3 regions of the Streptomyces sp. NPDC051183 genome follow, and region 2 is predicted to be linked to each of the others. Evidence: riboswitches for the same ligand, from Rfam matches in the RefSeq annotation. Region 2 holds a riboswitch; each other region holds the start of a gene.
What was found. A riboswitch is a leader RNA that binds a small molecule or an ion and turns the genes downstream of it on or off. The one in region 2 is predicted to bind cobalamin.

Region 1 (9,701 bases), on a different contig from region 2:
TCCTGGGTGCGAACTGCTGCTACCGCCGCATCCGACTGGAGCCCTCCGACCTGGGGCCCGACCGTACGCTGGTCTGTTACAAGTCCTCCTACGACCAGGACCCCGGTTTCAAACGCGGCCATCCGGCCACGGTCGACTTCCGCTCCCCGCCGGCCGCCGACCCGGAGAGCTCGCTGCTGGGCGTGATCTACGACGGGTACCCGGTTGACGCCCCGTACGTCGTGACGAACCCGGGCCACTGGCTGTTCGAGGGCACGGGGGCGAAGGCGGGCGACCGGTTCGCGCACCTGGTCGGTGTGGAGTACGACAAGGTCAACACCGGTTTCCCGACGCCCCGACCGATCGAGATCCTGGCCCACTCCCCCGTGGTCTGCGAGGGCCGGCCCAGCCACCAGGACACGGCGTACTACACGGTGCCGAGCGGCGCCGGGGTCTTCGCGACGGGGACGATGCGTTGGGTGGAGGCCCTCGACGCGACGGGCGACGGCCGCAGCGGTGCCAACCACGGCTTGGACGCGCGGGCGGGCGCACTGACCACCCGGGTGACGGAGAACCTCCTACGGGTCTTCGCCGCGGGCCCGGCCGGCCGTACGCACCCGGCGCAGGACAACGTCAAGGCGGTGTACGGGGGTTCGTGATGGCGCGAATCCGGTGGACTCCACCCGGAAGGGATGTTTAAGATCACGTCACGGCATCGCGTGTCGGTCACCGACCGGGTGAGGCATGGAGGTGCCGTGACGTGCCTGTCGGAGGCATCCACACATGTCGGTACAGCTGAACCACACCATCATCCACTCCCGTGACAACCGGGAGTCCGCCGAGTTCCTGGCGCACATCCTCGGCCTCGAGGTCGGAGCCGAGTGGGGGCCGTTCGTCCCCGTCGAGACCGCGAACGGCGTCACCCTGGACTTCGCGACCGTTCCTGCCGAGTCCATCTCCGTGCAGCACTACGCGTTCCTCATCTCGGAAGCGGAGTTCGACGCTTCGTTCGAGAGGATCCGGGCGGGGGGTGTCCCGTACTTCGCCGACCCGCACGGCAAGCACCCGGGCGAGATCAACCACAACGACGGCGGCCGCGGGGTCTACTTCCTGGACCCGGCGGGGCACGGGATGGAGATCATCACCCGCCCGTACGGCTACCAGCCGGACTCCGCCGAGTAGGGCCGGAGCCAGGCCATTCGGGTCGGATTGGCCTTGGTGGGGCGACGATCGACATGGCTACCTTCCCGGTATGCGAATCCATGTGGTCGACGCCTTCACCGATCGTCCGTTCAGCGGGAACCCGGCGGGTGTCTGTCTCCTGCCCGCCGGGGAGTGGCCCGACGATGCCTGGATGCGGCAGGTCTCGGCCGAACTGAACCACTCCGAAACGGCCTTCGCCCTCCCGCTGCCGGGTGCCGTGGAGGGCCCAGCCGGTTCGGAGGCCGGGGCTGAGGCCGTGGCCGGGGCCGACTGGGCCATCCGCTGGTTCACCCCGCTGGTGGAGTCCAGGCTGTGCGGTCACGCCACATTGGCCGCGGCTCACGTCCTGCGCACCGAGCGGGGGCTCCTGGGCACCGTGCGGTTCCACAGCCGGCTGCACGGAGTACTCGTCACGCACACCGACGGGGACGGCGCCACCACCCTGGACTTTCCGGCCGCACCCGGAGCCGAAGTCCCCGTTCCGGAGGGGCTGCCCGAGGCCCTCGGGGCCAAGCCGACGGCCGCCTTCGGTACCGGCCCGCTCGGAGACCTCCTGGCGGTCCTGCCCGACGAGGCCGCCGTCCGCGACCTGACCCCCGATCCGGAAGCGCTGGCCGCCCTGACGCTCCGCGAGGACCTGCGCGGCGTGATCGTCACGGCCCCGGCGGCGCGCGAGGGCCTGGGGCACGACTTCGTCTCCCGCTTCTTCGCACCGGCCAGGGGCATCCCCGAGGACCCGGTCACGGGCAGCGCCCACACCGCACTCGCCCCGTACTGGTCGGCCCGCCTGGGCCGCCCCCGGCTCACCGGCCTCCAGGTGTCCGCCCGCTCCGGTCTGGTCCACACTGCCGTGCGGGGCGACCGCGTCCACCTCACGGGCAACGCCGTGACGGTCCTACGGGGCACCCTGCACGTCTAGGGGGTGTCTGGCGGCTCCGAGCGGCGGTGCCGCGGTGCCGGCGGTGGTAGGAGACGGTGACGGCGGCGAGGAGCGGGCCCCAGAGGAACAGCGGCTGGTAGAGGATGCCGACGACGAGGTTGCCGGTGGGCGTCATGTCGTGGTGCGCGAAGGTCCACCACCAGGGGACGAGCGCCCAGAGCGCGGTCAAGGCCGCCGCACCGAGGGCGGCGGGGACCACGGCGGTCAGGGGGCGGACCTTCCTCCCTCCGATCAGCGGTATCCAGCGGGGCACGAACTCGCCCCAGGGTCGCACCAGGCCGATGGTGAGGAAGGCCGCCAGTTCGCAGAGCACGGAGAGCGTCAGCATCCACGCCTTCGCGCCGGGCGTCTGGAAGCTCTCGAAGCCGGCGTCGGTGTACCCGGCCGGGAATCCGAGCACCAGGGCGATGCGCCACAGCCCGCTCGGCAGCACCACCCAGGTCGTCAGATGTGCGGCCAGGACGGCCCAACGGGGCGGCGGAGCCGGGCAGATGGCGGTCGGTTCGGCGGTGTGGATGCTCATGCCGCTCATCGTCACGCGCCGCCGGACGGGACGCGTCAGCCTGCGCGGCGGGCTCCGGACGACCGTGTGGAACCGGGGCGGGAGCGCGGCCTCCCCCGCGTGGGGGAACCGCCGTCATCCGGCCGGTGCCGCGGCGCGGGGCCTCAGGCGGTGAGCTTGCGGACCAGGGCGACCAGGGCCGCCCGTTCGGCGTCCGGTCCGGCCTCTACCGTCCCCGGCAGCAGGATCCGGGCCAGCTGCGGCATCGTGAACCAGACGGCGATCAGCGAGATCACCGCGTGCAGCAGCGCTCCGGCGGTCAGCTCGCCCGTGACGGCTCCCGCGCGCTGCGCGTCGGCGATGGCCGCGAGCTTCTCGGCGTAGTGGTCGGTGCGCTCGCACTGGGCGGCGATCCGGTCGCCGCACTGCAGGCCCTCCCAGGCCTTCAGCCGCATGAAGTGCGGGTGGGCGCGGTGGTAGTCGAAGACCCGCCCCGCGTAGTCGGCGAGGTCGACCGGGCGCCCGGTGTCGATCGGGACGGCGGCCGCCATCTTCTCCAGCTCCGCCTCCAGTACGGCCATGAACAGCTTGTCCTTGCTGCCGAAGTACTGGTAGATCCGCTCCTTGTTCACGCCCGCCCGGGTGGCGACGCGGGCCACCCGGGCCCCCTCCGGCCCGAACTCGGCGAATTCCTCCACCGCCGCGTCGAGCAGGAGTTGTTTGGTGCGTGCTGTGTCCCAGGCCATGGATGCACTGTAGTGCCCCGGCGGGAATAACCAACCAGTTGGTTGGACTTTGGATCATGCGGGTGCAACACTCCAACCATCTGGTTGGAGATTGCTCCCGCCGCGTCACACCACTCTCAGGGGGAACACCATGTCCGCGAACGCGACTTCATCCGCGCCGTCGCCCGCCGCCGCTCCGACCGGGCCGTCCGTGCACCGCCGCGCCTTCATCACCTGGCTGGCCGTCTACCCGACCATCACGCTCGCCCTCGCGCTGCTCGGCCCGGCCATGGGGGACCTGCCGCTCGTACTGCGCACGCTGATCCTCACCGCGATCGTCATCCCGGTCGTCGCCTACCTGCTGATCCCGGCCCTGATGAAGGCCAACGCCCGCTTCGGAACCCTCAACCGCCGATCAGCCGGAGCATGACGCCGACGATCCCGGAGCCGTACCACCGCCTGCGCGGACAGCCGCGGGTCGGTCGCGGCGCGCCGCCGGACCTCCGCGCCCCGGTCACGGCCGAACCGTTCCACCAGGTCGGGCGCCGAACCCGCGAGGCGGCGCATCGCCTCCGGGTCCTGATGCAGGGCCACCACCGGCCTCCACGTCCGCGCGCCGCTCGTCCGTCAGCCCGGGGTGGAGGGACACCGCGAGGCGCACGTCGTCCTCCGGATCGGCGGCCGGCAGGTCGACCCGGTCGGGGTCCAGGTACGGGTTCCCGGCCAGGGTGACCGCCGCCCGCACCTCGGGGTCCGGGTCCGGGTCCGCGCCCAGCCGGGCACGGGTGGCGCAGTCCCGGTCGGACCAGGCCGCCGCGCACACCGCGCTCCGCTTCGGCGCGCCGGGACCGCACCGCCCGCCGCGGGTGCCCGGCCGGTCCCGGACCCGCTCAGTTCGCCGCTCGCGCCCCGTCCAGAGGAAGGTAGACGATGTTCGGCACGCCGGTGTCCGGGTGGATCCCGATGCGCGTCCGGACTCCGTACACCTCGCCCAGCAACTCCTCCGTCAGGACCTCCTGCGGCGTCCCGCAGGCGGCCACCCGCCCGGCGGAGAGCACGTACAGCCGGTCGCAGAACGCGGCGGCGAGGTTGAGGTCGTGCAGGACGAGCAGGCCCGTCGCGGGCAGGGAGCGGACCAGGGCCAGGATCTCCAGCTGGTAGCGGATGTCCAGGTGGTTGGTCGGCTCGTCGAGGGCGAGCAGACCCGGGTCCTGGACCAGGGCGCGGGCCACCAGGGCCCGCTGGCGCTCCCCGCCGGAGAGCTCGTCGAAGCGGCGCCCGGTGAAGGCGGCCGCGCCGACGGTCTCCAGGGCCCCGGCGACGCGGCGCGCGTCGTCAGGACCGTCATGCTCCCAGAACCGCTTGTGCGGGCTGCGCCCCATCGCCACGACCTCGCGCACGGTCAGCCCGAAGGTGCCGCCCGCGTCCTGCGGCACGACCGCCACCCGGCGGGCGCGGTCCTTGGCGCCCAGTGAGGCCGCGTCCGCGCCGTCCAGCAGTACGCGCCCGGCCGTGGGCCGCAGCGCGCCGTAGACGCAGCGCAGCAGTGTGGTCTTGCCGCTGCCGTTGGGGCCGACCACGCCGACCGTTTCGCCGGGGCGGGCGACGAGGTCGACTCCGTGCAGCAGCGTCTGCCCGTCGGTCTCGTAACGCACGGCCTCGACCTCGAGTTCCGCCGGCCGGGATCCCGGATCCGCCGTCATCCGGCCACCCCCTCGGTACGGGTGGACCTGCGCAGCATCCACAGGAAGAACGGGCCGCCGACCAGCGCCGTGACCACGCCGACCGGGATCTCCTCGGGCGCCGCGGCGGTACGGGCCAGCAGGTCGGCCAGGGTCAGGAACACCGCCCCGCCCAGCGCGGCCACCGGCAGCAGCGCGCGGTGTCCGGCGCCGACGACCATCCGGGCGGCGTGCGGAACCATCAGCCCCACGAAGCCGATCGCCCCGCTGTACGCCACCAGTACGCCGATGACGAGGGAGGTCAGGACGAAGACGGCCGCGCGGAACCGCCCGGTGTCCAGGCCCAGCGTGCGCGCGCCCTCCTCGCCCGCGAGCAGCAGGTCGAGCGGCCGGGCCAGGGCGAGGAGCAGTCCGGTGCCGACGAGCAGTGCGACGGCGGGCAGGGCCAGTTCGTCCCAGCGGGCCCCGCCCAGGCCTCCGAGGGTCCAGAACAGCACGCTCGCGACCTGGTTGGGGTGCGCGGCGAGCACCAGCACCAGGCTGGTGAGGGCGGACAGCACGTACTGGACGGCGACGCCCGCGAGGATCAGCCGGCCGGTGGTCATGGTGCCGCCGCGCCGGGCCATCGCGTAGACGGAGACGAGCGCGCCCATGGACCCGATGAAGGCGGCCAGCGGCACGCCGACCCCGCCCGCGATCCCCGCGCCCGCGCCGAGGACGATGACCGCGACCGCTCCCGCCGAGGCCCCGGAGGAGGCCCCGAGCAGGAAGGGGTCGGCCAGCGGATTGCGCACCAGGGCCTGGAGCACGGTGCCCGCGACAGCCAGCCCCGCGCCGACGAAGACCCCGAGCAGCACCCGCGGCATGCGCACGTCCCACACGATGGAACCGAAGGCTCCGCCGCTCGGGCCGGGTCCGGCGAGCAGGATGTCGAGCACCCGGCCGGGCGCGATCCGGACCGGCCCGAGGGCCAGGCCCGCGACCGCGGACGCGGCCAGGGCGCAACCGAGCACGAGGAGGACGACCGGGGTACGGCACCGCCTCACGGGGCGTCGGGGTGCAGCTGGCGGCCCAGGGACTCGACGGCGTCGGCGACGCGTACGCCGAGCACGGCCGAGGAGAGCGGGAGCACGACGAAGCGCTGGTTCTTGATCGCGGGAACCTGCGCCAGCGCGGGATCGTTCAACAGGCGCTGCTTCTTGGCTTCGACGGTGGTGCCGCCGTAGTCGTAGATGAGGACGACCTCGGGCTTCCGCTCGATGACCTTCTCCCACGACACGTCGCCGAAGGTGTCCTTGAGGTCGGCGAAGGTGTTCGTCCCGCCCGCCAGCGAGACGATCTGGTTGCCGATGCCATTGCCTCCCGAGGTGAAGGCGGAGGCCTCGCCGGAGTCGTAGACGAAGACGGACGGCTTGGCCCGGTCCTTCACCCGTGCGGTGACGGCGTCGATGCGGCGCTGCTCGTCCTCGATGAGCTTCGCGCCGCGCTCGGGCACGCCGAAGGTCCGCGCCACTTCGGTGATCTCGGTCTTGAGCTGGTCGAGACCGACCGGCCCTTCGGTGCAGTACTCCACGCTGAGCCGGGAGTTGATGCCGGATTTGGCGAGTCCTTCGCGGTCGCGGCCCTGCGCCTTGTCGAAGGCGCTGGAGTAGCCGCCGTAGACGAAGTCGGGGTCGGCTCCGAGGAGGACCTCCTTGGAGGGGTACTCCTTGGCCAGCACCTTGATCTTGTCGTAGGCGGGCCGGTAGGCGGGCAGTACGGCGTCGTCCAGGTAGGCGGTCCCCGCGATCCGCTCCTCCAGCCCGAGGGCGAGCAGGATCTCGGCCGCGTGCTGGTTCATGGCGACGGCTCGCCGGGGCGGGGTCTGATAGGTGCTGCTGACCCCGCAGTTCGTGACGGTGTACGGGAACCCCGGCGCGGCGGCGGCCCCTGCCGACGGGTCTCCCCCATCCGGGGAACCACCGCAGGCGGCCAGGGGTATCAGGAGTGAAACCGGCACAAATGCCCGCAGGAGTGCGCGAGAACGCGACATGGCGAAGCCTCTCCGGGGGATCCGCGTCCCCTGGTCGAAGTGAAGAGGCGGTGCGTCAGTGTCTGACTCCCGGCTCCCGCGGGCGGGCTCCGGTCACAGTGGCGGGACCGCACCGGATTCGCACCGGTTTCCTGTCCTGCACCGCCTGGGTAACGCGCCCCAGTCTGCCAGACGCCCGGCGGCGGGCACCTCGGCGGTGACGCGGGGAAACGACGAACGCCCAGGTGCGAGGGGTCTCGCGCCCGGGCGTTCCGTCACAACGGGGCCGCTGTACGGCATTGCAGGGGCGGCAGGATTCGAACCTGCGGCCTTCGGTTTTGGAGACCGGCGCTCTGACCAGCTGAGCTACACCCCTTCGGCGAGACCAACCATGACACGGCGGGCGCCGAAGATCCACTGAATTCGGGGATCAACTCACGGGAATTTCGCGGCTCGTGCGGGCGCCGGCGGACCGGAGCCACGCGATGAGGGGGCCATCGTCGCTGGTCAGAGCGATGTCCAGGGGCGTCAGGTCGCCGTAGCCGATCCAGTCGATGTCCGCCCCTTGAGACAACAAGTATTGGGCAGTGGACAGTCGGCCCCCGTGACAGGCCCCCCAGAAGGCGCTGGTGATGTCCTCCCGGGACGCGCCGGCGGCGATGAACTCCTCCACCCGGTCCAGGAGTCCGAGGGCCGCGGCGTCCTGGAGGTCGGCGCGGGCGCCGTGGTCGAGGAGGCGGCGCGCGGCGCGCCACTGGCCGAAGCCGGTCGCGTCGGCCAGCGGGGTGCCGCCGCCGAGAAGGGCGCCCGGGGCCTCGATGTCCGCACCCACCGCGATGAGCGCGTCGACGGCGGCCACGTCGTCATTGCTGGCGGCCCAGTGCAGCGGGGTCTCCGCGTGCGACCCGACGAACCGGGCTCCGGGATCCGCCCCGGCGGCCACCAGGGCGTGGATCACCTCCGCGGTCTGCGGGTAGTGCCCCGGCCAGTCGGTGGCGATGTGCAGCAGGCTGCGCTCCCCGGCGGCCGCGCCCCGCCGGACGATGCGGCAGGTCGCGAGCCCGGGGTTCGCGTCCAGGAGCCGGCGCAGCTCCGACAGGTCGCCGGCGCGGATCGCTGCCGAGACGGAGACGGCGAGCGGGTCGCCGGATTCGAGGGAGAGCATGGAGCTCAGGCTACGAGGGCGCGCGCCGCTCCGGCCGGTGGCGGGACCGGGGGACGCGGAGGATCGTGGGCGGGGTGATCCGTCGGACGGCAGGTTCCGCCATGCGCCGCGGGGAGCGCGCCGCCGGGGCGCTGCCCCGGGCCCGGGTCCGGGCCCGGGTGCGGGCGGCGCGGCTGGCGGTGGCGATCCTGCTCGTGCCCGCCCTGCTGGGCGCGGCCGGCGCCTCCGGCGAGACCGTCCCGCTCTCCGGCGACGGGCCGGGCGAGCGGCTCGACGTCACGCTCAGCCGGGTGGCGGACCCGGCGACCCCGACGAGCCCGGCCGACGCGACGGACCCGACCCGGCCCGTGCCCGGCGGCACCGGTCGCCTGGTCTCCGTGGAGTTCCGCCTGGAGAACACCGGGACCGCCGTGTACGAGGACTCCCCGGCCGCGGCCGCGCACCTGCTGGACACGTACGGGCACCGGTACACCGGCACCGGCATCTCGACGGAGGCGGGTCCAGCCTTCCCCGACACCGTCACCCTCGGCCCCGGCGGCACGGCGCACGGCTTCGTCACCTTCCGGCTGCCCGAGGGCGCCCCGCTCGCCGCGGTGCAGTTCGCCCTGAACGGCGGCCTCGCCGACGACGTCGGCCACTGGAGCCTGTCCTGAGGCAGCCGGATCCGCCCTCTTGACCGACTCTGGTCCAGACCAATAGTTTCCGCATGCACAGCGCACGCACAGCACGGCCCCGGAGCACCACTCCCCCGCGCCCGTAAAGGAAGCCCATGCGCCGCAGCATGCTCGGCAGGCTGGCCGTCGCCGCCTGCTCCCTCTCCCTGCTCACCGCCTTCGCGCCCGCCTCCTCCGCCCACGGCGACGGCGACGGCGCCCGCGGCGGCTCCCCGTACAAAAGGGTCGGCTACTTCACCCAATGGGGCGTCTACGGACGGGACTTCCAGGTCCAGGACCTGGAGGCCAACGGCAGCGCCGGCAAGCTCACCCACATCAACTACGCCTTCGGCAACATCGGCGCGGACGGAAAGTGCTTCACCGGCAACGTGCCCGGCGAGGCCGACGCCTGGGCCGACTACGTCCGCCCGCTCGACGCGGAGAACTCCGTGGACGGCGTCGCCGACGACTGGGAACAGCCCCTCGCCGGCAACTTCAACCAGCTGCGCGAGCTCAAGGCCAAGCACCCCGGCCTCAAGGTCCTGCTCTCGCTGGGCGGTTGGAGCTGGTCCACGCACTTCTCGGACGCCGCGCTGACCCCGGCCTCCCGCAAGGCCCTCGTGGAGTCCTGCATCGACCTCTACATCAAGGGGAACCTGCCGCAGGACGGCACCCGCGGCGGCGCGGGCGCGGCCGCCGACGTCTTCGACGGGATCGACCTCGACTGGGAGTGGCCCGGATCGGCCGGTGACGCCGACACCACCTACCGCCCGGAGGACAAGCGCAACTTCACCGAGCTGGTCAAGGAGTTCCGCACCCAGCTGGACAGGTACGCCCGCAG
Region 2 (9,701 bases):
TCGTCCTTGTCCTTCGGGGCGGAGGAGAAGGACTGGAGCTTCTTGTAGAACTCCATGGCGGAGGCGGCCTGCGGGGTGCCGAGCTGGCCCTTCCACTTGGCGCCGTCCTTGACGGCGAGGTCGCCGCCCTCGTCCCACACGAAGCCGGCGAGGACGTACCAGCTCTGGCCGGGGAGGTAGATCGGCTGCGAGGCCGGGTCGGAGGCCTTCAGCTTCTCCAGGCCGGCGACCCACTCGTCGCGGGTCTTCGGCGGGGTGATGCCGGCCTTCTCGTAGGCCTTCTTGTCGTAGATGACGACGCGGTTGGCGGCGTACCACGGGGCGGAGTACAGCTTGCCGTCGATCTCGGCCGAGGCGAGCATGCTCTTCTGCCAGGCGTCGGCACCGAGCTTGGCCTTGTCCTTGGTCAGGTCGGCGAGGCCGCCGGTGACCGCGTAGCCGGCGGTCTGGGTGTTGCCGAGCTCAAGGACGTCCGGCGGGGTGTTCTCGGAGAGGGCCGTGGTGACCTTCTCCTGGATGCCGGTCCACTTCTGCTCCTCGACCTTGACCGTGACACCGGGGTGCTTGGCCGAGAACTCCTTGTTGACCTCTTCGATCCAGGCCTTCGGTGCGGAGCCGTCCATCACCCAGACGGTGATCTCCTTGGCCGCGCCACCCGACGCGTCGGCCTTCGGCTTGTCGTCGCCGTTGCCGCACGCCGCGACTCCGACCATCATTCCCACGACACCGACCGCCGCAATGAGCTTGCGCTTCACGCCACCCTCCTCAGGGATGCTGCCTGCAACTTCCCTCGCCCGCCGCGGTGACATAAGTACTCAAGTACTGCCCGTGGGGCCGGGATCTGATCCATATTGGTTTAGACCAGTAACCGGAGCTTGGCCTAGACCTTTAGGGGTGTCAAGGGTCTAATGAGCGGGTGATCGGTCCGTTACCGGACCGACACCTGGGGGAGGGAGAAGGCCTGTCCTCCCACCCGTGTCACGATGTGACCGCACATATCGGAGGAGCCGGTGACGGCAGCGAAACTGGAGTCGGGAAGGCGGGCGGCGATGGCCACCGAAGGGGCGACCACGGAGCCGGAAGGCGGGGCAGCCACTCGCACGGCGCGTGTGCCCAAGTACTACCGACTCAAGCGGCACTTGCTCGACATGACCGAAACCCTGCCCCCCGGCACCCCGGTCCCGCCCGAGCGCACGCTCGCGGCCGAATTCGACACATCCCGGACAACGGTCCGGCAGGCCCTGCAGGAGCTCGTCGTCGAGGGCCGGCTGGAACGCATCCAGGGCAAGGGCACCTTCGTGGCCAAGCCCAAGGTCTCCCAGCCGCTCCAACTCTCCTCGTACACCGAGGACATGAGGGCCCAAGGACTGGAACCCACGTCCCAGCTCCTGGACATCGGCTACGTGACGGCGGACGACACCCTCGCCGGACTCCTCAAGATCGCCACCGGCGGACGGGTCCTGCGCATCGAGCGGCTGCGGCTGGCCAGCGGCGAGCCGATGGCCATCGAGACCACCCACCTTTCGGCCAAGCGCTTTCCCGCGCTGCGCCGCTCGCTGGTGAAGTACACCTCCCTCTACACCGCACTCGCCGAGGTGTACGACGTCCGCCTCGCCGAGGCGGAGGAGACCATCGAGACCTCCCTGGCGACCCCCCGCGAGGCCGGACTGCTCGGCACCGACGTGGGCCTGCCGATGCTGATGCTCTCCCGCCACTCGCTGGACGCCGACGGAGAGCCCGTGGAGTGGGTCCGCTCGGTCTACCGCGGCGACCGCTACAAGTTCGTCGCGCGGCTCCAGCGCCCCGCCGTCTGATCCACCGGCGCCGCCCGGGCGGAAGTCCCCGTACCGGAATCTCGTACCGATATACGGACGGGGTCTTACGTTCAGCGCATGCCTCCCCCTAGATTCCCTGTGCTCACGCAGGTGATCGACGAGGGGACGAGGACATGGCGGAACCGGGATCAACAGGTACAGAGCGGAACACGGCGAGTCCGGGAACCACTCCGGACTCGCCTTCTGCGTCGGGGGGCCCGTCCCCGAAGTCGGTGGCCGCGTGGGTGCTGGTCGCACTCATCGGGGCCATCGGGTGGGGCGTGCTGGCGCTCTCGCGCGGCGAGGAGATCTCGGCCGCCTGGCTGCTCGCCGCCGCGCTGGGCTCGTACGCCATCGGCTACCGGTTCTACGCGCGCTTCATCGCGAACCGCGTCCTGAAGGTGGACAAGACCAGGGCCACCCCCGCCGAACGCCTTGACAACGGTGTCGACTTCCACCCGACCGACCGGCGGGTGCTCTTCGGCCACCACTTCGCCGCCGTCGCGGGCGCGGGCCCGCTGGTCGGCCCCGTGCTGGCCTCCCAGATGGGCTACCTGCCGGGCACCATCTGGATCGTCGCGGGCGTGATCTTCGCAGGCGCGGTCCAGGACATGGTCACGCTGTTCTTCTCGACCCGGCGCAACGGCCGTTCGCTCGGGCAGATGGCCCGTGACGAGATCGGCCCGGTCGGCGGCGCCGCCGCGCTGGTCGCCGTGTTCGCCATCATGATCATCCTGCTGGCGGTGCTGGCGCTGGTCATCGTCAACGCACTGGCCGACTCCCCCTGGGGCGTCTTCTCCATCGGCATGACCATCCCGATCGCCCTCTTCATGGGCTTCTACCTGCGCGTCCTGCGGCCGGGCCGGATCACCGAGGTCTCGGCGATCGGCGTCGCGCTGCTGCTGCTCGCCATCGTCTCGGGCGGCTGGGTCGCGGAGTCCTCCTTCGCCGACGTCTTCACGCTGGAGAAGGAGACGCTGGTCCTCTGGATGGTCGGGTACGGCTTCCTGGCCTCGGTGCTGCCGGTGTGGATGCTGCTGGCGCCGCGCGACTACCTCTCCACCTTCATGAAGATCGGCACCATCGCCCTGCTCGCGCTCGGCGTGGTCATCGCCATGCCGACGCTGAAGATGCCCGCGGTCACCGACTTCGCCTCCGGCGGCAACGGCCCGGTCTTCGCCGGCTCGATGTTCCCGTTCGTCTTCATCACCATCGCCTGCGGCGCGCTGTCCGGATTCCACTCCCTGGTCTCCTCGGGCACCACCCCGAAGATGATCCAGAAGGAGACCCAGGTCCGGGTCATCGGCTACGGCGCCATGCTGACCGAGTCCTTCGTCGCCGTCATGGCGGTCATCGCGGCCTGCATCATCGAGCCGGGCCTGTTCTTCGCGATCAACTCCCCCGGCGGCGTCGTCGGCAGCACCGTCGAGTCGGCCTCGCAGGCCGTGGGCAACTTCGGCTTCGCCATCTCCCCCGGGGACCTCGCCCAGGCCGCGAAGGACGTGGAGGAGACGAGCCTGCTCTCCCGCACGGGCGGCGCGCCGACCTTCGCGCTCGGGATGTCGGAGATCTTCTCGTCCGTGATCGGCGGCGCCTCGCTGAAGGCGTTCTGGTACCACTTCGCCATCATGTTCGAGGCCCTCTTCATCCTGACCACCGTGGACGCCGGCACCCGCGTCGGCCGGTTCATGCTCCAGGACACCCTCGGCAACGTCCACAAGTCCTTCAAGGACGTCAGCTGGAAGCCCGGCGTCTGGTTCGCGAGCGCGATCGTCGTCGGCGGCTGGGGCTACTTCCTGTGGGTCGGCGTCAAGGACCCGCTGGGCGGCATCAACCAGCTCTTCCCGCTGTTCGGCATCGCGAACCAGCTCCTCGCGGCGGTCGCGCTGGCCGTCTGCACCACGCTGCTGGTCAAGTCCGGCAGGCTCAAGTGGGCCTGGGTGACGGGTGTGCCGCTGGCCTGGGACGTGGCCGTCACGCTCACCGCGAGCTGGCAGAAGATCTTCTCCTCGGACGTGGCTGTCGGCTTCTTCGCCCGGCGCGACCAGTACCAGGACGCCATCGACGCGGGCAAGGTCCTCAAGCCCGCCAAGAACATGGACGAGATGCACACCGTGGTCACCAACGCCACCGTGGACGGGGTCCTGTCGGTGCTCTTCGCGGTCCTGATCGTCATCGTGCTGCTGGACGCCGCCCGCACCTGCCTGGCCGCCGTCCGCAACCCCGGCGCGGTCGCGCTCTCCGAGGTCCCGTGGACGGAGTCGAAGATCGTCGCCCCGGCCGGCCTGATCCCCACCGCCGAGGAGCGGGCGGAGCTCGCCGCCGCCGGGCTCGACTCGGGCGGCGGCCGGGTCAAGGAGCCGGCGGCGTCATGAGCCTGCGCAGCGTGCTCGCGAGGGTCCGGTACTACGTACGGGAGTTCTCGGGCGAGGCCGCCTACGACCGCTACGCGGCCCACGCCCGCTCCCACGACCCGCAGGCCCGGCCGATGACCCGCCGGGCCTTCGAACGCGCCCGTACGGACGCCCGCGAGGCCGACCCCCGCGAGGGGTTCCGCTGCTGCTGAGCCCACTTGGGTGCACGAAGGCCCCGCCGTCCCGCATCGGGACGGCGGGGCCCTTCGGCCTGATCAGCGCACCCAGTCCTTGAGGACCTCGGTCTGCAAGGTGATGCCGACGGGGTCGGGGAGCTCGACGTCCTTGCCGTATGCCACGACGTGGGTGCTCTCGTACCGCTGCCCGTTGGGCTGGCTGTAGACGGAGACCTCGCACTTGGCCCGGTCGATCAGCAGGTACACGGGGATGCCGGTCTCCGCGTAGGCACGAGGCTTCTCGACGTGGTCCCGCCGACGGGTATCGGAGTCCCACGATGTCACCTCGACGGCCATGAGGATCGGCCCTGGCTCGACCCAGTCGCCTTGTCCGACGAACGCTCCGGAGGGTGCCAGCGCCGCGTCCGGAATCGCCCGGCCTGCGCGGTACTCCTGCGCCTTGATCCCCTGCCCCGGGTGCAGCCAGAGTTCCGGCCGGTACTGCATACAGATCCGGGTGAGCCACTGGATGATCATCTGGTGGTCGCCGTCCGGCATGGCCTTACTCCTGATAACCCCGTCGATGAATTCCAGCCGCGTCCCCACTCGCTCGCGGGCCGCTATACGCGCCACGGCTTCGAAATCCTCGGTCAGCATGTGGGGCCGGTCAGTCATCACGGTCATGCCTCGCTCGCCTTCCTCGACGGTGCAGTCTCCGACGATAGCGGAGAGGTACGACACACGGACGGCACGTCGCAGCCGACACAACATGTGGGGGCTACCGCATGCAGCCGCCCCCACATGTATGCTCATGGCTGCTGTCGCCGCAGGGGAATCCGGTGCGAATCCGGAACTGTCCCGCAACGGTATGAAGTGTCCGGCTACCGGACACCAAGTCCGAGGACCTGCCGACAGCGCGCCCGGCTCGACCGAACCGGGTGCCGACACGTCCGGGCCTCGCGGTTGGGCCGGTGGACGCCATGCGGGGGACGCGATCCTGCCACGCCCGCATGCGCCCGCTCGCGCCCTGCCCCGCCGATGACCGGGCCGAGCGAGGGAGAGCTCCCCCCGTGACCATCGCGCCTGCCGCGCCGCGCGCCGAGTCCGACCAGCCCGCAGCTGAGGGTCCCGGGACCGCGTTGCTGCGTACTCTCACCGAGCTGACGGCCGACCTCCCCGACACCGACCCCGGCCGGGTCGCCGCCGCCGCGCTGCGCGGGCGCAGCTCCACCGCGGACGAGGCCGAGCTGCGGGGGCTCGCCACCGAGGCCGCCGCCGGTCTGATCTCCGAGGACCCGGCGTACTCCCGGCTGGCCGCGCGCCTGCTGACGTTCGCCGTCGCCGACGAGGCCGCGAGCCAGGGGGCCACCCCCTTCTCCGCCTCCGTCGAGGTCGGCCACCGCGAGGGCCTGATCGCCGACCGCACGGCCGAATTCGTACGCACCCATGCGAACCGCCTCGACGCGCTGGTCGAGCACGCGCTCGCCGAGGGCGCCGACGACCGCTTCGGCTTCTTCGGCCTGCGCACCCTGCACAGCCGCTACCTGCTGCGCCACCCGATCACCCGCCAGGTCATCGAGACCCCGCAGTACTTCATGCTGCGCGTGGCCTGCGGCCTGGCCGAGGACGAGAGCCTGCGCGCCGTCGAGGAAGTGGCCTCGCTCTACCGGCTGATGAGCCGCCTCGACTACCTGCCGTCCTCCCCCACGCTCTTCAACTCCGGCACCCGGCACCCGCAGATGTCCTCCTGCTACCTGCTGGACTCCCCGCTGGACGAGCTCGACTCGATCTACGACCGCTACCACCAGGTCGCGCGCCTCTCCAAGCACGCCGGCGGCATCGGTCTCTCGTACTCCCGCATCCGCGCCCGCGGTTCGCTGATCCGCGGTACGAACGGCCACTCCAACGGCATCGTGCCGTTCCTGAAGACCCTCGACGCCTCCGTCGCCGCCGTGAACCAGGGCGGCCGCCGCAAGGGCGCCGCCGCCGTGTACCTGGAGACCTGGCACGCGGACATCGAGGAGTTCCTGGAGCTCCGCGACAACACCGGCGAGGACCAGCGCCGCACCCACAACCTGAACCTCGCCCACTGGGTGCCGGACGAGTTCATGCGCCGCGTGAACGCCGACGCCGACTGGTCGCTGTTCTCCCCGGCCGATGTCCCCGAGCTGGTGGACCTGTGGGGCGACGAGTTCGACGCCGCCTACCGCAAGGCCGAGGCGGACGGCCTGGCCCGCAAGACCATGCCCGCGCGCGACCTGTACGGCCGGATGATGCGCACCCTCGCGCAGACCGGCCAGGGCTGGATGACCTTCAAGGACGCCTCCAACCGCACGGCGAACCAGACCGCCGAGCCGGGCTCGGTCGTCCACTCCTCCAACCTGTGCACCGAGATCATCGAGGTCACCAACGACGGCGAGACGGCCGTCTGCAACCTCGGCTCGGTCAACATGGGTGCCTTCGTGGTGGACGGCGAGATCGACTGGGAGCGCCTGGACGAGACCGTCCGCACCGCGGTGACCTTCCTCGACCGCGTGGTGGACATCAACTTCTACCCGACCGAGCAGGCCGGCCGCTCCAACTCCCGCTGGCGCCCGGTGGGCCTGGGCGCGATGGGCCTCCAGGACGTCTTCTTCAAGCTGAAGCTGCCCTTCGACTCCCCCGAGGCGAAGGCGCTGTCCACGAAGCTCTCCGAGCGCATCATGCTCGCCGCGTACGAGGCCTCCTGCGACCTCGCCGAGCGCAGCGGCCCGCTGCCGGCCTGGGAGCAGACCCGCACCGCCCGCGGTGTCCTGCACCCGGACCACTACGCGGGCATCGAGCTGAACTGGCCCGAGCGCTGGGACGCGCTGCGCGCCCGCGTCGCGAAGACCGGCATGCGCAACTCGCTGCTTCTCGCCATCGCCCCGACGGCGACGATCGCCTCGATCGCCGGCGTGTACGAGTGCATCGAGCCGCAGGTCTCCAACCTCTTCAAGCGCGAGACGCTCAGCGGTGAGTTCCTCCAGGTCAACGGCTACCTGGTGGAGGAGCTGAAGGAGCTCGGCGTCTGGGACGCGCAGACCCGCGAGGCGCTGCGCGAGTCCAGCGGCTCCGTGCAGGGCTTCGGCTGGATCCCGGCCGAGGTCCGCGAGCTGTACCGCACGGCGTGGGAGATCCCGCAGCGCGGCCTGATCGACATGGCGGCGGCCCGTACGCCGTTCCTCGACCAGTCGCAGTCGCTGAACCTGTTCCTGGAGACGCCGACCATCGGGAAGCTGTCCTCGATGTACGCGTACGCCTGGAAGCAGGGCCTGAAGACCACGTACTACCTGCGCTCGCGCCCGGCGACGAAGATCGCCCGCGCCGCGCAGGCCGCCACCCCCGCGGCGCTCCCGCCGGCCGACGCAGCCGCCGAGGCCGCGGCCGCGGAAGCGCTCGCCTGCTCCCTTGAGAACCCCGAGTCCTGCGAGGCCTGCCAGTAATGAGCTCCACCGACAAGAAGAACCTCCTGGACCCGGGCTTCGAGCTCACGCTCCGGCCCATGCGCTACCCGGACTTCTACGAGCGCTACCGGGACGCGATCAAGAACACGTGGACGGTCGAGGAGGTCGACCTCCACTCGGACGTGGCCGACCTCGCGAAGCTGACGCCCGCGGAGCAGCACATGATCGGCCGGCTGGTCGCGTTCTTCGCGACGGGCGACTCGATCGTCTCGAACAACCTCGTGCTGACCCTGTACAAGCACATCAACTCCCCGGAGGCGCGCCTGTACCTGTCGCGCCAGCTGTTCGAGGAGGCCGTGCACGTCCAGTTCTACTTGACGCTGCTGGACACCTACCTGCCCGACCCGGACGACCGGGCGGCCGCCTTCGACGCGGTCGAGGAGATCCCCTCCATCCGCGAGAAGGCGCAGTTCTGCTTCAAGTGGATGGACTCGGTCGAGAAGATCGAGCGGCTGGAGACGGCCGCCGACCGGCGCCGCTTCCTGCTGAACCTGATCTGCTTCGCCGCGTGCATCGAGGGCCTGTTCTTCTACGGCGCCTTCGCGTACGTCTACTGGTTCCGCTCGCGGGGTCTGCTGCACGGCCTGGCGACGGGCACCAACTGGGTGTTCCGCGACGAGACCATGCACATGAACTTCGCCTTCGAGGTCGTGGACACGGTCCGCAAGGAGGAGCCGGAGCTCTTCGACGACGCCCTCCAGCAGCAGGTCACCGACATGCTGAAGGAGGCCGTGGAGGCGGAGCTTCAGTTCGGCCGCGACCTGTGCGGTGACGGCCTGCCGGGCATGAACACCGAGTCGATGCGCGAGTACCTGGAGTGCGTCGCGGACCAGCGCCTGGTGCGCCTCGGCTTCCCGCCGGTGTACGGCTCGCAGAACCCGTTCTCGTTCATGGAGCTCCAGGGCGTCCAGGAGCTGACGAACTTCTTCGAGCGCCGGCCGTCGGCCTACCAGGTCGCGGTCGAGGGCACGGTCGACCTGGACGAGGACTTCTGAGCCGACCGGGTCACCGGGGTCGCGTGAACCGCTGATCGGCCGGCAGCCGCCTTGCGCAGCTGCCGGTCGATTCTGCGTTCCCGGGCCGTGCCGTACAGGGACGGCGCGAGGAGCAGGGCGGCGACGGCGAGGACGACGAGGTAGTCAAGGAAAGTGGTCATGCATCCACTCTCGTCAGAGCGGCGAGAACCGGACAGTGGCAGGACTGTCATGGATCATCGAATTACTGCCACACTGTAGGCATGCTGAAAAACGTGGCGGTGGCCCTCGTCGACGGAGTGGCCCCCTTCGAGTTCGGGATCTTCTGCGAGGTCTTCGGGATCGACCGCAGCGCGCAGGGCCTGCCGGTGTACGACTTCGCCGTGTGCGCGGCCGAGGAGGGCACCCTGACCATGGCCGACGTCGGCTTCGCCATCGCGCCCGCGTACGGCCTGGAGCGGCTCGACGAGGCCGACCTGATCTGCCTGCCCGCCGACCGGCAGGCGCCCGTACGGGACTACCCCGAGCCCTTCCTCGAAGCCCTGCGCCGGGCCGTGGACCGCGGGGCACGGGTGCTCAGCGTGTGCAGCGGGGCCTTCGTGCTCGGCGCGGCCGGACTGCTGGACGGGCGCCGCTGCACCACCCACTGGATGCACGCCCCGGCACTGGCACGCCGCTTCCCGCGGGCCGAGGTGGACCCGGACGTGCTCTACGTGGACGAGGGGCAGGTCATCACCTCCGCCGGCACCGCCTCGGGCATCGACGCCTGCCTGCACGTGGTCCGCCAGGAGCACGGGGCCGAGGTGGCCAACACCATCGCCCGGCGGATGGTCGTACCGCCCCACCGGGACGGCGGGCAGGCCCAGTACATCCAGCGCCCGCTCCCGCGGACCGCCTG
Region 3 (9,701 bases), on a different contig from region 2:
CCGGTCGCGGGTGGCTTCGGCCACCCGGCCGGAACCGTGGAGGGCGTCGGAGGCGGTGCTCTTGGAGACGCCCGCGGCGCGGGCGACGTCGAGCAGGGTCACGGTTCGGGCGGTCACGGTTCCGAATTCTAGGTGCTGCGCCCCCCGCCTTGCCGGAACGTTCCGGCATGGCCTACATTCACCCGTGCCGGAACGTTCCGGCATCCCGCAAGACCCACATCCCCGTGACCGAGGGCTACTACGAGGACCGCTGGTTCCGTCCCGGCCCGGCCGGGGCGGACGCGTTCCCCGTGGCCCTGGTCGACGAGGCCCGCTTCGGGCTGCCGACCTGCTGGGACCAGTGGTTCCCCGAGCTCGCCCGCGCCTACTCGCTGGCCGGCGCCGACATCCTGGTCTACCCGACGGCCATCGGCTCCGAGCCCGGCCACCCCGGCTTCGACACCCAGCCGATCTGGCAGCGCGTGATCACCGGCAACGCCGCCGCCAACGCCACCTTCATGGTCGTCCCGAACCGCATCGGCTCCGAGAACGGCCTCACCTTCTACGGCAGTTCCTTCATCGCCGACCCCTACGGCCGGGTCCTGGCCCAAGCCCCGCGCGACGAGGCCGCCGTACTGGTGGCCGACCTCGACCTGGACGCGCGCCGGGACTGGCTGGAGCTCTTCCCGTTCCTCGGCACCCGGCGCCCCGACGCGTACGCACCGCTGACCGAGGAACCCGGCGCCCGGACCGCGTAGGTCCGCGGAGGGGATCACGGCGTGCGGTGCGCCGTCCCGGGGCGCGGAAACCGCATGTGATCAGGGCCTCATCCGCTTGGTCCAGCAGTGCGCGGGCTGTAGCGTCACGGCGACATCGACATATAGCGACGACGGCGAGACGGAAGTCCGGTGTGAATCCGGCATGGTCGCGCCACTGTGTCCTGCGACGGCACTCCTCCTCGGAGTGGCGGCCGCGGCGAGTCAGACCCGAGGACCGTCGTCCTGTACCACCCTATGGGACGCGTTGTTCCCCGAGGAGGTTCCACCATGGCCGAGGCCGTCGCTTCCGCTGCCATACCCGCACCCGCCGTCTCCCCGTCGGCTCCGCTGCCCGTCCGGGCGGTCCTGCCCTGGGCGGTCTTCGTCGGCCTGCTGATGCTCGTGGCCCTGTACTTCGTCGGTGCGGAGCAGGGCGCCACCGCCGTGTTCTCCGGCGAGGGCGTGCACGAATGGGTGCACGACGGACGTCATCTGCTCGGCTTCCCCTGCCACTGAGAGGCACACGCACCATGTACGCCTCCACTGTCAGAGGTCTCCTGGTCCGCGGCATGCTCGCGGGCCTGATCGCCGGTCTGTTCGCCTTCGCCGTCGCCTACGTGGTCGGTGAGCCCCCGGTACGGGGGTCCATCGCCGTCGAAGAGGCCGCGGCCGCCAAGGAAGCCGCTCCCGCGGCCGGCCACGCCGGTCACGGCGGCGGCGAGGCCGCCCCCGCCGCCGAGGAGGAGGAAGAACTCGTCAGCCGGCCCGTGCAGTCCACGGTCGGCCTCGCCACCGGCGTCCTCGTCTACGGGGTCGCGCTGGGCGGCATCGCCTCCCTCGCGTTCTCCTTCGCGCTGGGCCGCGTCGGGCGCTTCAGCCCCCGGGCCACGGCCGCGCTCACCGCGGCGGCCGCCTTCGCCACCGCCTATCTGGTGCCGTTCCTGAAGTACCCGGCCACCCCGCCGGCGGTCGGCAACCCGGACACCATCGGGCAGCGCACCACGCTGTTCTTCCTGATGATCCTGCTCAGCGTCCTGCTCGGCGTCGGCGCGATCATCCTGGGCCGGCGGCTCGCCCCGCGACTGGGCAACTGGAACGCGACGTTGGCCGCCGGGGCGGGCTTCGTCGCCGCCACCGCGCTGGCCTTCCTCGTCCTTCCGGACAACAGCGACGCCGTGAAGCCCGATTTCCCCGCGGCCCTGCTGTGGGAGTTCCGGGTCGCGTCGATCTCCGTCCAGATCGTGCTGTGGGTCGTGTTCGGGGTCGTCTTCGGCCTCCTCGCGCAGCGACTGCTGGCCCACCGCACCGATGCTGCCGGGGCGCAGGCCCCCGCGCCGCGCGCGGTGTCGGCCGTCGGCTGACCCCGCGCGACAGCGCAGCCGGTCCGGGGCCGGACACCCATGGGTGTCCGGCCCCGGACCCGTTTCGGGGGTCAGGCGTTGTCGGCCGCGAGAGCGGAGCGGACCTCGCGGGCGGCGGCGACGAGGTTCTCCAGGGAGGCACGGGTCTCGGCCCAACCACGGGTCTTCAGTCCGCAGTCGGGGTTGACCCACAGCCGCTCGGCCGGGATGGCTTCCAGGCCGGTGCGCAGCAGACCGGCCGCCTCCTCGGCGCTGGGGACGCGCGGGGAGTGGATGTCCCAGACGCCGGGGCCCGCCTCGCGCGGGTAGCCGTGGGCGGCGAGTTCGCGGGCGACCTGCATGTGCGAGCGGGCGGCTTCCAGGCTGATGACGTCGGCGTCGAGGTCGTCGATGGCCTGGACGATGTCGCCGAACTCGGCGTAGCACATGTGCGTGTGGATCTGGGTGTCCGGCCGGACCCCGCTGGTGGTGAGCCTGAAGGACTCGGTGGCCCACGCCAGGTACTGCTCGTGGTCGGCGGCGCGCAGCGGCAGCGTCTCGCGCAGGGCCGGTTCGTCGACCTGGATCACCGGAGTGCCGGCCGCCTCCAGGTCTCCCACCTCGTCGCGCAGGGCGAGCGCCACCTGGCGGGCGGTCTCGCCGAGCGGCTGGTCGTCTCGTACGAAGGACCAGGCCAGCATGGTGACGGGGCCGGTCAGCATGCCCTTGACCGGCTTGGCCGTCAGGGACTGGGCGTAGGAGGTCCAGCGGACGGTCATCGGCTCGGGGCGGGAGATGTCCCCTGCCAGGACCGGCGGGCGGACGTAGCGGGTGCCATAGGACTGGACCCAGCCGTGCTGGGTGGCCAGGTAGCCCGTGAGCCGCTCGGCGAAGTACTGCACCATGTCGTTGCGTTCGGGCTCCCCGTGGACGAGGACGTCGATGCCGGTCTTCTCCTGGAAGGAGACCACTTCCTCGATCTCGCGCTTGATGCGTGCCTCGTAGCCCGCCGTGCCGATGCGCCCGGCGCGCAGGTCGGCGCGGGCCGCGCGCAGTTCGTCGGTCTGCGGGAAGGACCCGATGGTCGTGGTCGGCAGCAGCGGCAGGCCCAGGTGCGCCCGCTGGGCGGCTGCCCGGTCGGCGTACGGCTGGGAGCGGCGGCCGTCGGCGTCGGTGACGGCCGCGGTGCGGGCCCGGACGGCCCGGTCGTGGGTGATGGCCGATGCGGCGCGGGAGGCCAGGTCGGCCCGGTTCGCGGCGAGTTCGGGTGCGATGGAGTCCGTGCCTCCGGTGAGCCCTCGGGCCAGGACGGAGACCTCCCGGGTCTTCTGCCGGGCGAAGGCGAGCCAGCGGCGGACCTGCGGATCGATGTCGCGCTCGGCGGAGGCGTCGAGCGGGACGTGCAGCAGGGAGCAGGAGGCGGCGACGTCCACCCGGTCGGCGAGGCCCAGGAGCGTGCCGAGGGTGGCCAGCGACTTCTCGAAGTCGTTGATCCAGATGTTGCGGCCGTTGACGACACCGGCCACCAGCCGCTTGCCCGGCAGCCCGCCGACCGCCGCGAGGTCCTCCAGGTTGGCGCTGCCCGCCTCGGTGAAGTCGAGCGCCAGGCCCTCGACGGGGGAGGCGGCGAGCACCTGGAGGGCCTGGCCGAGCCGGCCGAAGTACGAGGCGACGAGCAGCTCGGGGCGGTCGGTCAGGGCGCCGAGGTCGCGGTAGGCGCGGGCGGCGGCCTTCAGCTCGGCCGGGGTGCGGTCCTGCACCAGGGCGGGCTCGTCGAGCTGGACCCACTGCGCCCCGGCGGCCCGCAGGGCTGCGAGGACCTCGGCGTAGACGGGGAGCAGCCGGTCCAGCAGCGCCAGCGGCTCGAAGTCCGCTGCCACGCCGGGGGCCGGCTTGGCCAGCAGCAGGTACGTGATCGGGCCGACGAGCACCGGGCGGGCGGTGTGGCCGAGCGCGAGGGCCTCCTCCAGCTCGGCGACCTGCTTGGCCGGGTCGGCGGTGAAGACGGTGTCGGGGCCGAGCTCGGGGACCAGGTAGTGGTAGTTGGTGTCGAACCACTTGGTCATCTCCAGCGGGGCCACGTCCTGGGTGCCGCGCGCCATCGCGAAGTAGCCGTCGAGCGCGTCGGCGGCCACGGCCGTGCGGTGCCGCCCGGGGACTGCGCCGACCATGACACTGGTGTCCAGTACGTGGTCGTAGTACGAGAAGTCGCCGGTCGGGACCTCGCTGATGCCGGCGTCGGCCAGCTGCTGCCAGTGGGAACGGCGCAGTCCGGCCGCGGTCTCCCGGAGGGCGTCTGCGGTGACCCGGCCCTTCCAGTAGCCCTCGATCGCTTTCTTCAGTTCGCGGTTCTGACCCTGGCGGGGGTAGCCGTACACGGTGGCTCGTGCTGCCGCGGCTGCGGGCTTCGCTGTCACGGAACTCTCCTTCGCGAGATGTGTCCAGAACATCCCGGACGACGGGACGCGGACGCGAAGGGACGACAGAACGTGCGGACCACGCCGCGGGAGGAAACACCGCACGTGCCGCTCGCTGTGTACGCCGACCCGCCCACGAGGTCACCGGGATATCCGCCCGCGGAATACGTCCGCGTGCGGGCAACGGGCAGGTCTTCGGACTCGCGGGCACGCCTGCCGGTCTCCCGGCGGGCACCTACTGGCCGTCGCTTCCCAGGACCGTTGTCCGGTCCCAGTGCGTATGACGGCGGTCGTTCCCGCTCACCGCTGCGGGGCAGTCCCGGATTCCCACCGGGTTCCCTCTTACGACGCATCCCGCCTGGCGGACGGGGCGAACCAGCTGCATCGGCCACCTTAAGGGATGTCCCGCGGTCCCCGTCCCCGGCCCCGTGTCCCGGTTCCCGGTTCCCGGCGGGAGGGGCGTCAACGCGGCGCGCACGCACGTGCGGTGGGGTACGGCGACACCACTCGCCGTACCCCACCGTTCCCGCGCACCTCCGGGCACCCTCGGCCCGGAGACCTGCCGGGGCCCCTCAGCCCCGGCCGTACGTGTGGAACCCGCGGCCGCTCTTGCGGCCGAGGAGCCCGGCCTGCACCATCCGCTGGAGCAGCGGGGGCGGGGCGTAGAGCGGTTCCTTGAACTCCTCGTAGAGGGATTCCGCGATGGCCGCGACCGTGTCCAGGCCGATGAGGTCGGCGAGCTTGAGCGGACCCATCGGGTGGGCACAGCCCAGTTCCATGCCGGCGTCGACGTCTTCGGCACTGGCGAAGCCGGATTCGGCCATCCGGACGGCCGACAGCAGGTAGGGGATCAGCAGGGCGTTGACGACGAATCCGGCCCGGTCCCGGGAGCGGACCGTGGTCTTGCCCAGGGTTTCCCCTGCGAAGGCCTCCACGGCGGCGAGGGTGTCCGCCGAGGTGTGGAGGGAGGACACGACCTCGACGAGCGGCAGTACGGGCACGGGGTTGAAGAAGTGCAGGCCCACCACCCTGTCGGCGCGTCCGGTCGCCATGCCCAGGCGCATGATGGGGATCGCGGAGGTGTTCGTGGCGAGGACCGCACCGGGGTCCGCGACGATCTTGTCGAGGGCGGTGAAGATCTCGGTCTTGACGTCGGGGTTCTCGGTGACCGCCTCGACGACCAGCTGGCGGTCGGCGAGATCCTCCAGGTCCCCCGTGAACAGCAGTCGGGCCAGCGCGTCCTCCGCGGAGAGGCGGTCCAGCTTGCCCCGCTGGACGGCGCGCTCCAGGGAGACGGCGATCCGCTCCCGGGCGGCGAGAGCGGCCGCGGCGTCCGACTCGGCGACGACGGTGTCCAGACCGGCCCGGGCGCACACCTCGGCGATGCCGGCGCCCATCCGGCCCCCGCCGACGATGCCGACGCGCCGGATCGGGCTCGGCCGTACCGCGGCGTTCACGCGTTCACCTGCGCGGTGAGGGCGGCGCTGCGGACGAGGTGGCGGGTGTAGGCCTCGGGCGTGAAGAAGGCGGGGAGTCGGCCCGACAGTGCCGTGTCCACGAAGACCTCGCGCGCTTCGAGGACGAGTGCCTCGGGGTCCTCGGCTTCCAGGGCGGCGCATTCGGCGTCGAGGAGGTCGATGACCGTGCCCCGGTCCACCCGGTCGTGGCGGAGCCACTGCCAGATCTGGACGCGGGCGATCTCCGCGGTCGCGGCGTCCTCCATGAGGCCGTTCAGCGCGACGGCGCCGCTGCCGCGCAGCCATGCGTCGAAGTAGCGCAGGGCAACGGCCACGTTGGAGCGGATGCCCTCGGAGCTCGGCGGGGCGGCGATCCGGCGGACGGACAGCAGGTCGGCGGCGGCCACCTCGACGTCCTCGCGGGTCCGCTCCAGCTGGTGGGGCCGGTCCCCCAGGACGTTGCCGAAGACCTCCCGGCAGACGGGGACGAGCCCGGGGTGTGCGACCCAGGAGCCGTCGAAGCCGTCCTCGGCCTCCCGCTCCTTGTCGAGCCGTACCTTCGCCAGGGCCGCGGTGTTGGCCTCCGCGTCCCGGCTCGGGACGTGGGCGGCCATCCCGCCGATGGCGTGGGCCCCGCGCCGGTGGCAGGTCCGTACGAGGAGCTCCGTGTAGGCCCGCATGAAGGGGGCGGTCATGGTGACCGCGGCCCGGTCCGGGAGCTGGAAGTCGGTGCGGTGGCCGAAGTTCTTGATCAGGCTGAAGAGGTAGTCCCAGCGGCCGGCGTTCAGGCCCGCGCTGTGGTCGCGCAGCTCGTGGAGGATCTCCTCCATCTCGAAGGCCGCCGTGATCGTCTCGATGAGGACGGTCGCGCGGACCGTGCCGCGGGGAATCCCGAGGAGGTCCTGGGCGTACAGGAAGATGTCGTTCCACAGGCGGGCCTCGTACCGGTTCTCCAGCTTGGGGAGGTAGAAGTACGGGCCGTGGCCGGCGTCGATCTGGCGCTGGGCGCAGTGGAAGGAGTACAGCCCGAAGTCGACCAGCGATGCCGGGACGGGGCGGCCGTCGATCTCCAGGTGCTCTTCGAGGAGGTGCCATCCCCGCGGGCGCACCATGATCGTGGCGAGCTCTTGCCCGAGGCGGTACTCCTTGCCCTCGGGGGTGGTGAAGTCGATGCGGCGCTCGATGGCATCGAGCAGGTTCAGCTGGCCGCCGATGACGTTGCCCCAGGTGGGGGCCGTCGCGTCCTCGAAGTCCGCCATCCACACCCGGGCGCCGGAGTTGAGGGCGTTGACCGCCATGCGGCGCTCCGGCGGGCCGGTGATCTCGACCCTGCGGTCGGTGAGCCCGGGTGCGGGCGCAGCGACCCGCCAGCCGGTGTCGGTACGGACGGCCGCGGTGGCGCGGGAGAAGTCGAGGGGCGATCCGGAGGCCAGGTGGGCGGAGCGGCGGCGGCGCTCCTTGAGGATCTCCAGGCGGCGGCCGGCGAACGCGCCGTCCAGCCGGCCGAGGAACTCCAGGGCCTCGGGGGTCAGGATCTCCTCGTGGCGCTCACCCGGCGCGCCGAGGACCCGGACACTGCCGGTCAGGGGCGTGAATGACATGCGGTTCTTCTCCTCGGCGTGGGGCGGCGGGCGCCCGGGGCGGGAAGGGCCCCGGGCGCCGTCGGACGGCAAACGGCTGGACCTGGGCGGGTGTTCTAGTGGAACTGCTCTTCCTCGGTGGAGCCGGAGAGCGCGGTGGTGGAGGAGGCGGGGTTGACGGCGGTGGAGACGAGGTCGAAGTAGCCGGTGCCGACCTCGCGCTGGTGCTTGACGGCGGTGAAGCCCTGCGCCTGCGCGGCGAACTCCCGCTCCTGGAGGTCGACGTAGGCCGTCATGCCGTGCTCGGCGTAGCCGCGGGCCAGGTCGAACATGCCGTGGTTGAGGGAGTGGAACCCGGCGAGCGTGATGAACTGGAAGCGGTAGCCCATCGCGCCGAGTTCGCGCTGGAACTTGGCGATCTGGTCGTCGTCCAGGGCGGCCTTCCAGTTGAAGGAAGGCGAGCAGTTGTAGGCCAGCATCTGGTCCGGGTACTGCGCGTGGATCGCCTCGGCGAACTCGCGGGCCTGCTCCAGGTCCGGGGTGCCCGTCTCGACCCAGATGAGGTCGGCGTACGGGGCGTAGGCGAGGCCGCGGGCGATGACCGGGGCCATGCCGTTCTGCACGCGGTAGAAGCCCTCCGCGGTGCGCTCGCCCGTCACGAACCGGGCGTCGCGCTCGTCGACATCGCTGGTCAGGAGGTTGGCGGCGAGGGCGTCGGTACGGGCGATGATCACGGTCGGGGTGTCGGCGATGTCGGCGGCGAGGCGGGCCGCGTTCAGGGTGCGGATGTGCTGGGAGGTGGGGACGAGGACCTTGCCGCCGAGGTGGCCGCACTTCTTCTCGGAGGCGAGCTGGTCCTCGTAGTGGATGCCGGCGGCGCCGGCGGCGATCATCGCCTTGGTCAGCTCGAAGGCGTTCAGCGGGCCGCCGAAGCCGGCCTCCGCGTCCGCGACGATCGGCGCCAGCCAGTCGGTCGTGTCGCTGCCGCCCTCGGCGGTGGCGATCTGGTCGGCGCGCAGCAGCGCGTTGTTGATCCGGCGGACCACCTGCGGGACCGAGTTGACCGGGTACAGGGACTGGTCGGGGTAGGTGTGCCCGGCCTGGTTGGCGTCGGCGGCGACCTGCCAGCCCGAGAGGTAGATCGCCTGGAGGCCGGCGCGCACCTGCTGGACGGCCTGACCGCCGGTCAGCGCGCCGAGCGCGTGGATGTAGTCCTGTTCGTGGAGCTGGCGCCACAGCCGCTCGGCGCCGCGCCGGGCCAGGGTGTGCTCCTCGCGGATGCTGCCGGACAGCCGGACCACGTCCTCGGCCGTGTAGGTGCGCTCGATGCCCGACCACCGCGGGTCGTCCGCCCACCGCTGTGCCAGCTTCTCGGCCGCTGCCGTCGTGTTCGCCTGTGCCATGACCGTCACCGTTTCCATCCGTGGATCGTCGCTTGTTGCTGGTCCTGCCAATGCCGTCCATCAGCCGTTCGGGGCATTGGCACTCCGTGCCTTCATAACCTGAGTAACCTGCGCAGCCTGAGCAAAAGGTGCGGCCCGCCGAACCTGCCCGTAGGCCGGAGCTGAGCAATGCTGCCGGTTCCGGCTGGCCGCAGGACTGACTCTGACACTGGCACCTGGTGCCATCAAGGAGGTGTATGTGCCAAGCTTTGCGAATCTTCGAGACCGGATTTGCCAAGCTTGCGAAGGTCTCGCGGCGGTGCGGGGCCCCTATGCTGGCCGGGCCCGTCCAACGGTGGAGGAGTCCGGTGAGCAAGACGTATGCGGGGGCGCGGCTGCGCAGACTGCGTGAGGAACGCCGCATGACCCAGGCCGATCTGGCGAGGGTGCTGGGCATCTCCCCCAGCTACCTGAACCAGATGGAGCACGACTCGCGCCCGCTCACCGTGCCGGTGCTGCTGCGGCTCACCGAGGCCTTCGGGGTGGACCCCGGCTTCTTCGCGGAGCGCGACACCAGCCGCATGGTCGCGGACCTGCGCGAGGCGCTCGCCCAGCAGGTGGCCGAGAACCGCGTCTCCCCCTCCGACCTGGCGGAGTTGGCCACCCGGATGCCGGCGGTCGCATCCGTACTGCTGGACCTCGGCCGGCGGAGCCAACTGCTGGCCGAGCGGCTCACCGACGCCGCCGACGGGCGGGACGCGGTGGCCGATGCTCCGCGCTCACCGCAC

Region 1: it holds a riboswitch for cobalamin, as region 2 does, so the genes downstream of both, AB0M99_RS14040 (ABC transporter substrate-binding protein) here and AB0M99_RS10215 (ribonucleoside-diphosphate reductase subunit alpha) in region 2, are expected to answer to the same signal.
Region 3: it holds a riboswitch for cobalamin, as region 2 does, so the genes downstream of both, metE (5-methyltetrahydropteroyltriglutamate--homocysteine S-methyltransferase) here and AB0M99_RS10215 (ribonucleoside-diphosphate reductase subunit alpha) in region 2, are expected to answer to the same signal.

The regions. Positions count from the first base shown of each region.
Region 1 is NZ_JBFBBA010000013.1:57,410-67,110, forward strand. Features, by position in the region: gene AB0M99_RS13995 (N,N-dimethylformamidase beta subunit family domain-containing protein) at 1-638, shown strand, start outside; gene AB0M99_RS14000 (VOC family protein) at 763-1,161, shown strand; gene AB0M99_RS14005 (PhzF family phenazine biosynthesis protein) at 1,232-2,101, shown strand; gene AB0M99_RS14010 (hypothetical protein) at 2,055-2,654, opposite strand; gene AB0M99_RS14015 (TetR family transcriptional regulator) at 2,789-3,370, opposite strand; gene AB0M99_RS14020 (hypothetical protein) at 3,501-3,779, shown strand; gene AB0M99_RS14025 (hypothetical protein) at 3,864-4,172, opposite strand; gene AB0M99_RS14030 (ABC transporter ATP-binding protein) at 4,240-5,052, opposite strand; gene AB0M99_RS14035 (iron ABC transporter permease) at 5,049-6,077, opposite strand; gene AB0M99_RS14040 (ABC transporter substrate-binding protein) at 6,074-7,063, opposite strand; cobalamin riboswitch at 7,099-7,236, opposite strand; tRNA gene AB0M99_RS14045 (tRNA-Trp) at 7,345-7,418, opposite strand; gene AB0M99_RS14050 (ankyrin repeat domain-containing protein) at 7,473-8,207, opposite strand; gene AB0M99_RS14055 (hypothetical protein) at 8,282-8,860, shown strand; gene AB0M99_RS14060 (glycoside hydrolase family 18 protein) at 8,977-9,701, shown strand, end outside.
Region 2 is NZ_JBFBBA010000009.1:33,919-43,619, forward strand. Features, by position in the region: gene AB0M99_RS10190 (extracellular solute-binding protein) at 1-755, opposite strand, end outside; gene AB0M99_RS10195 (GntR family transcriptional regulator) at 1,050-1,814, shown strand; gene AB0M99_RS10200 (carbon starvation CstA family protein) at 1,949-4,189, shown strand; gene AB0M99_RS10205 (YbdD/YjiX family protein) at 4,186-4,380, shown strand; gene AB0M99_RS10210 (Uma2 family endonuclease) at 4,444-5,028, opposite strand; cobalamin riboswitch at 5,140-5,272, shown strand; gene AB0M99_RS10215 (ribonucleoside-diphosphate reductase subunit alpha) at 5,415-7,808, shown strand; gene AB0M99_RS10220 (ribonucleotide-diphosphate reductase subunit beta) at 7,808-8,824, shown strand; gene AB0M99_RS10225 (hypothetical protein) at 8,776-8,985, opposite strand; gene AB0M99_RS10230 (helix-turn-helix domain-containing protein) at 9,067-9,701, shown strand, end outside.
Region 3 is NZ_JBFBBA010000017.1:119,765-129,465, reverse strand. Features, by position in the region: gene AB0M99_RS17485 (LacI family DNA-binding transcriptional regulator) at 1-117, opposite strand, end outside; partial or broken gene AB0M99_RS17480 (nitrilase-related carbon-nitrogen hydrolase) at 204-737, shown strand; gene AB0M99_RS17475 (CbtB-domain containing protein) at 1,026-1,253, shown strand; gene AB0M99_RS17470 (CbtA family protein) at 1,268-2,098, shown strand; gene metE (5-methyltetrahydropteroyltriglutamate--homocysteine S-methyltransferase) at 2,170-4,494, opposite strand; cobalamin riboswitch at 4,663-4,889, opposite strand; gene AB0M99_RS17460 (3-hydroxybutyryl-CoA dehydrogenase) at 5,067-5,951, opposite strand; gene aceB (malate synthase A) at 5,948-7,552, opposite strand; gene aceA (isocitrate lyase) at 7,648-8,934, opposite strand; gene AB0M99_RS17445 (short-chain fatty acyl-CoA regulator family protein) at 9,282-9,701, shown strand, end outside.